Linked DNA regions of Thalassoroseus pseudoceratinae. The protein of the gene in region 2 interacts with the protein of the main gene of each other region in a pairwise test. Links are inferred from orthologs where the notes say so. Each region holds a gene or a part of one and is shown on either strand. Other genes may lie near its edges. The genes, in order: accC and ribD.

Region 1 (3,143 bases), on a different replicon or contig from region 2:
AGCGGCACAATATAACGCTCACCAGATTTCAGTCGGGTTTGGTCGAGATTCGTGACCACGACATTCGGTGGGAATGCCTCATTATCGATTCGTTCTTCCTCGACAATGAGCAATCCACGATCTTCGTCGAGAGTACCAATCACGATTCTCGTCGACCGCAGAATCTGCCCTTGGTTGACGGTCACCGGATTCGCGGTCTGCCATGCAAGAACGGCGAGCGCGGTCAACCAAATGGCCCCGAAAGCCACTGCCGCAAATAAGCAGCGGCGGTGTTTGATGTCGGTGACGGCATCGATCGTGACCACGTTGGTTTCAGCGGTAGAATCGGTTGTTTTCGGCGTGGCCCGACTTTCCGAGTTCACCGCTTGAACGCCTGGCTGGCGTCGATCCGATACCCCTGATCCAACGCAGTTTCAAAATCGTAGACATCGATGAAGTCTTCGATGCAGTCTTGTTCAGTCTTCCGCATTTCACCGCGATCGACCATTTCGAAAACCATCTTGCCGAAGTCTTCCGTGCACGTCACGCCCCAGCGTCGAAACACTGTGGTGGCCAAGCAACCGAACTCCAAGAGAGCCAACTCTCGTACACCTTCCAGCAATTCCTGGCCGGTGACGTGGGCATCGTCAGAGTCGTCGCTCGATTCCAGCCCGAGGTCGTCTTGGCGTTCGTCTTGAACATGACGGAGTGCCGAGAACAGAAACCGGTAGGCATTGTGATGGTAACGAAACCGTGCGGTCGCCTGGCGAGACTTACTGGTGGTGGGCATGGGCAGTTGTCTGAGTCAGGAGGATCAATGCATGATTGGTTCACAATCATGGAGGTCGCACAATCCATCGCGGGCCTCTGAGGTTCAGGATAACAAGTTTCCGACCTCTGGCAATCCGAGTCTCGATGTTGTTTGAAAAGAATTCCCGGACGTTTGTACGTCGAGGCAATCACCACATGCGAGGATCAGCGCAGACGAGTCTCGCCCGTTGTAAGTCTTTCCGCGGAATCCGAAGCGATTCCGCGAACACAAGCCCGTATTCTTCCGACTTGAACCGTCGCCCGATCAGCTCATCCAGGTGCGTTCGATAAACGTGGTATCGACCTGGAAATCGCTGAATGCGGAGTGATTGAAGATTTTCCGCAGTAGTGGAATGGTCGTCTTGATGCCTTCGATTTCGAATTCGTCGAGGGCACGACGCATGCAAGCAATGGATTCGGCTCGGCTCTCTCGGTGCACGATGAGTTTGCCGATCATCGAATCGTAGTACGGCGGGACGAAATATCCCTCGTGGACATGGGAATCAAACCGAACACCGGGCCCACCTGGCAAACGGAGTTTGGTGATTCGTCCTGGTGAGCCACGGAAGTCGTTGTCGGGATCTTCGGCATTGATCCGAACTTCGATAGCCGATCCGTTGCACTCGATATCACGTTGACGCAGGGACAATTCCTCACCGGCGGCCACTCGAATCTGCTGTTTGATTAGGTCGATTCCCGTGACTTGCTCCGTCACCGGGTGTTCGACTTGAATCCGGGCATTCACTTCGATGAAGTAATATTGGTTGTCTTGGTCGACGAGGAACTCGACGGTTCCCGCATTGTAGTAACCGGCCGTTTGAACCAACCGAACGGCGGACTTGCAGATATCTTGTCGGACGGCCAACGGCAGATTCGGTGCGGGTGATTCTTCAACGAGTTTTTGGTGCTTCCGCTGCAAGGAACAATCACGTTCCCAGAGGTGAACCGCATTCCCATGTTGGTCGGCCAGAATCTGGACTTCGACGTGACGCGGACGCTCGATGTATTTTTCGAGATAAACACCGGCGTTTTTGAACGCCTTTTCCGCTTCCTGTGCGGCTTGCTTCACACCGGCTTTCAAGCTGATATCGTTCCGGGCAACTCGCATGCCCTTCCCACCACCACCAGCGGTGGCTTTGATCAAGACCGGATAACCAATCCGCTCCGCCGTCTCCAATGCTTCTTGCTCAGTCGTCAGAAGGCCATCGCTACCCGGCACGGTGTGGACGTTCGCTGACTCCGCGATTTCCCGCGCGGTGACTTTATCACCAAGTTTGGCCATCGCTTCGTGCGGTGGTCCGATGAAGGCAATTTTGCAATCCCGGCAGACTTCCGCAAAGTGGGCATTCTCGGAAAGAAACCCGTACCCGGGGTGGATCGCCTGGACATTTCCGACCTCGGCGGCCGAAATGATCTGCTTGATGTTCAAGTAGCTGTCCGATGCGGACGCCGGGCCGATGCAATAAGCCTCGTTCGCCAAACTCAGATAGTGCGCGTCGCGATCGCCTTCACTGTAGACCGCAACGGTTTCGATGCCCATCTCACGACAGGCTCGAATGATTCGCAGGGCGATTTCGCCTCGGTTGGCCACCAAAATGCGTTGGAACATGATTTCTCGACGACGTCGGTCGCGGCTCTGGAATTTCGCGGACAGTCACAGGGTTACGGGGTGACTCGGAACAGGGGTGTTCCGTATTCGACAGCTTCGCCGTTCTCGACGAGAACCTCTGCGATGGTCCCGCTGAGGCCTGCTGGAATTTGATTGAACACCTTCATGGCTTCGATAAGACAAACCGTGGTATCCGGTTCGACCCGCGAGCCAACTTGCACGAACGGTGGGTCATCCGGTGAGGCAGCCGTGTAGAAGGTTCCGACGGCTTCCGCCTTGATGACCATGCCAGGTTTCGCCGGTTCGGCTTCCCCTGCTGCGGGCGCACTGGCTGCCGGTGTCGGTGCAGGTGCCGCTGGTGCGGGAGCTGGTGTTGCAAACGCAGCCGGTGTCGTCTGGTAGACCTCTTGCGGTCCCCGCTTGAGATGCCAGCGTTCTCGACCACGTCGGAGCGAAACTTCTGTCAGTTCGTGCTTTTCCATCATCTCGACCAACTCTCGGAGTTTATCGAGATCGAACGAACCGCTTTCCGAAGCCTGTGGCGAGTCGTTGTGCTCCTGATCCATTTTTCTGCCTCTTTGACTCTCGTTTTCCGCTGCCTGATGATTACAGAGCCACAACCGCCTCATCCCACTGTTTGGGAACGGACGTCAACACTTCGTAGCCGTCTTTCGTGACGAGTACGTCGTCTTCGATCCGCACTCCACCCCAGTGTGGGATGTAAATTCCCGGCTCAACGGTAATC
Region 2 (3,262 bases):
CGATCGCAACGCGTTCATTCTCGATGTGCCGGAAATGATGCAACGGCTGGAACTTCCCGCATCCGAGCCGATCGAAGTCACCAACGACCTGCCCTTGGGTTCGTTCTCGGTGATGAAAATGCATCGCCTACCAATCGATCAACTCGACGATACGCAACTCAACTACGTGTTGAACCGTGCGTTGTTGCTGCGGCATAACAAGTTCCTCGAAATGACGCTTCGCGAGGCTTTGTCTCGGGAGAGTTGTCGAGGATCGCTGGACTTGGACCGTGCGTTGTACACGCTGTGCGAACTCGCCCGCGACCGCAACGATCGGGAAGCGGCGTTCGATTGGATTCGCCAAGGCAAAGAACACGCAGCCACCACGGAAGACGCCTTCGCTCAGATCGTGCGATGGGAAATCCGTGAGTTGTCACTCCGAGTCGAAGACCCGACCGACGCCGAACTCATGCCGTTCGCGCAACAGTTGCTCGATCGTTACGCCAAGAAAATTCCTCAGTTGGCCGAACACGTGCAAATGGTCTTCGAAGCGTACGGGTTGCAACTTCCCGAGCGGGTCGAAGTTGGCGGCGTGAGCGGTCAAGTTTCGAGTGGCGGCCTGTGGACACCAGACTCCGCCAGTCAAGCACCGGAGAACGCGACCCGGAAGCTCTGGATGCCGGGTGAAGATTAGATCGAATTCCGGTCTTCTGTGTTCGTGATGGCCAAAAAAAGACGTTGTTTTTTTGGCCTCATGAGACGGAAACCGCTACGATCAGGAGTAACCCGATCGAGTTGTTTGTCGGAACTTCTTGTCGGTGAGTTTGGTTGTTGATACGTTTGATGATATTGGGTGTCACTGACGCAGCTGGTGGCACTCAATCAACGATTCGAGGTTGATTGCATTTCTCGCAACATTCGTGAATCTTCCTGATCACGATAATTTCGCAGCACGGATTTTTGATGGTCGCACGGTTGGACACGCACGAAGAAGCCATGCGGTGGGCGTTAGAGCTTGCCGTTCGCGGCTTGGGCATGGTCGAGCCGAATCCGGCAGTCGGTGCAGTCGTCGTGAATGCCGACGGTGAAGTCATCGGCGAGGGTTGGCACGAACGGTTTGGCGAATCCCACGCCGAGGTCCACGCACTCGAGCAAGCCGGCGCGGATGCCAGCGGAGCCACGTTGTACGTCACGCTGGAGCCGTGCAATCATCACGGAAAAACGCCGCCGTGTGCTCAAGCTGTGATCGACGCAGGCATTCGGCGAGTCGTCATTGGCACGCACGACCCCGCTCCTCATACTGCCGGGGCCGGTGTTCGAGCCCTCGAAGCGGCGAATATCGAAGTCACGATTGGCGTATTGGAAGACGATGCAAAATCGCTGATTGCACCGTTCTCCAAATTGATCCGCCTCGGTTTGCCGTTCGTCCATGCGAAATGGGCGATGACGCTCGATGGAAAAATCGCCTCGCGAACCGGGCAATCTCAGTGGATTTCCAACGAGTTGTCCCGGCGAACGGTGCATCATCTGCGAAGCCGAATGGACGGCGTTATGGTCGGCATCGGCACGGCCATCGCGGACAATCCGCAACTGACCGCGCGTCCGCCCGGACCACGCTCGGCAACCCGCATCGTCGTCGATGCTCTGGGCCGATTGCCGTTAGACAGTCAATTAGTCCAAACCGCTGGCGAGCATCCCGTGTTGCTCGCCACTTCGGAACGGGCATCGGCCGAGAGCATCGAACAATTCCGAGCCGCCGGTGTCGAAGTTCTTGTGTTGCCCACGACCGCCGATTCCGATGGCACATCGCCGAAGGTTTCACTTCCGGAATTGTTCTTGGAACTGGGTCGGAGGAAGATGACGAACGTGTTGGTCGAAGGCGGCGGTGAGTTGCTGGGACAATGTTTCGATGATGACCTCATCGACGAATGCCACGTGTTTGTGGCTCCGAAACTGCTCGGCGGAACCGATGCCATCACCCCACTGGCCGGTTTGGGGTTGGAAACCGTCTCGCAAACCCCGCAACTCGAAGAAACCGTGGTTCGTCCGCTTGGTAGTGATGTCTACATTCGCGGACGAGTCGTGCGTTGAACCCCGACACGGTTTCGATCTGGCTTCGCGGTTCTACTTCGGAGCAACTTCCACCTTGGCCAGATAGATGGCCGTTTTGCCCTCGTGAGATGAGTAATAACTCACCCACAGCATGTCGTCATGCCAAGCGAGACCGGCGTAACTGGTGTCGCCGCCGGAGGGAAGTTTCAAAGCTTCTGTGAGTTTTGCATTTTCCGGATCGAGCCAACAGATCGACGTCCGAACCGGCGAGTCATACAACCGAACCGCCGCCAAAAAACGACCGTCCGGAAGACGAATCATGTGCGGACCGCCGATCCGCTTATTGAGCGATTTCCACTCCCATTCGGTGTACGGTGGCGACGATTTGCCAATGTAACCGGAGTTCGGTTTTCCATCCTGACGCAACAAGCAATAGCCGGTGTCGTCGGGTGTGAACACGACAGACGTTTCGTTCGGGTAAGTTCCCTCGACCGCCACTTTCTCAATGAGCGTGTCGAAAGTTTTTCCATCGGAACTGCGGAACAATCGCAAACAGCGATCTCCCTTCCCACAACCGTAACCGAATCCGTACGCCTTGTTATCTTGCCAAGTGATTCGCCAAAGCCAGTTGTCGTGATCGCCGACTTCGTATTCTTGGCTCCAGTTTCGACCGTCCTCGGAGAACCAAACGAGCGATTGGTGCTTGTAGGTTTTCGGGTCGTTCATGGCTTCCGCTCCAGACAGCATCAAACGCCCATCCGGAGTGGTCGTAATTTTGGCATCGCGGAGGTCGGAGTCGTCGGAAGTGACCAACGCCGCCGATTTCCAATCCTTGCCATCCACCGAAGTGATGACCCGCAACGCTCCATCTGCCGAAACGTGACCTTTCCCCTCTCGAAACACACAGAACCAGCGATCCTGAAACCGAATTAAATCCGTAAACGCATTGTGGGGAGCGTGGTCCCAAATGCGTTGTGATTCGACGAGTCGTAACTCGCTTTCGTCTTCGGCCTTCAAAGTCGTGACGAGCAGGCAACTCGCGATGAGTGATGACGTTAACAGTTTCAGCACAGTTCAGTCTCCCGGTATCAAAGGGTTGGTGAAATCCTGGTGATTGCAAATCGAGTCCGGTGCGTTATCGCTTCATGTCTGCTGAGTTCTTCTGGAAAAATTCCAACCATTGACGAGTGATCGCCGCTGAAATGGTTTTCTCCTCTTGGAGTTCATCGCG

The links.
Region 1: the proteins of ribD (region 2) and accC interact in binary tests that used the Escherichia coli proteins (3 or more experiments, as listed by UniProt). The link is inferred for Thalassoroseus pseudoceratinae from one-to-one orthologs.

The regions. Positions count from the first base shown.
Region 1 is NZ_JAALXT010000002.1:281,248-284,390, reverse strand. The notes cover bases 227-3,044. They hold accC (acetyl-CoA carboxylase biotin carboxylase subunit), read right to left. Parts: upstream 2,399-3,044; coding sequence 1,055-2,398; downstream 227-1,054. Other genes in these bases: G6R38_RS06745 (M24 family metallopeptidase), read right to left, coding at 3,005-3,044; accB (acetyl-CoA carboxylase biotin carboxyl carrier protein), read right to left, coding at 2,452-2,964; G6R38_RS06760 (Minf_1886 family protein), read right to left, coding at 359-769; G6R38_RS06765 (hypothetical protein), read right to left, coding at 227-362. In the rest of the region: more of G6R38_RS06765, read right to left, coding at 1-226; more of G6R38_RS06745, read right to left, coding at 3,045-3,143. UniProt on the Escherichia coli protein: This protein is a component of the acetyl coenzyme A carboxylase complex; first, biotin carboxylase catalyzes the carboxylation of the carrier protein and then the transcarboxylase transfers the carboxyl group to form malonyl-CoA.
Region 2 is NZ_JAALXT010000007.1:399,135-402,396, reverse strand. What follows is about bases 70-3,006. They hold ribD (bifunctional diaminohydroxyphosphoribosylaminopyrimidine deaminase/5-amino-6-(5-phosphoribosylamino)uracil reductase RibD), read left to right. Parts: upstream 70-942; coding sequence 943-2,070; downstream 2,071-3,006. Other genes in these bases: G6R38_RS24035 (sialidase family protein), read right to left, coding at 2,104-3,006; G6R38_RS24045 (SEC-C domain-containing protein), read left to right, coding at 70-673. Also shown: more of G6R38_RS24045, read left to right, coding at 1-69; more of G6R38_RS24035, read right to left, coding at 3,007-3,102; G6R38_RS24030 (glycoside hydrolase family 5 protein), read right to left, coding at 3,167-3,262. UniProt on the Escherichia coli protein: Converts 2,5-diamino-6-(ribosylamino)-4(3h)-pyrimidinone 5'-phosphate into 5-amino-6-(ribosylamino)-2,4(1h,3h)-pyrimidinedione 5'-phosphate.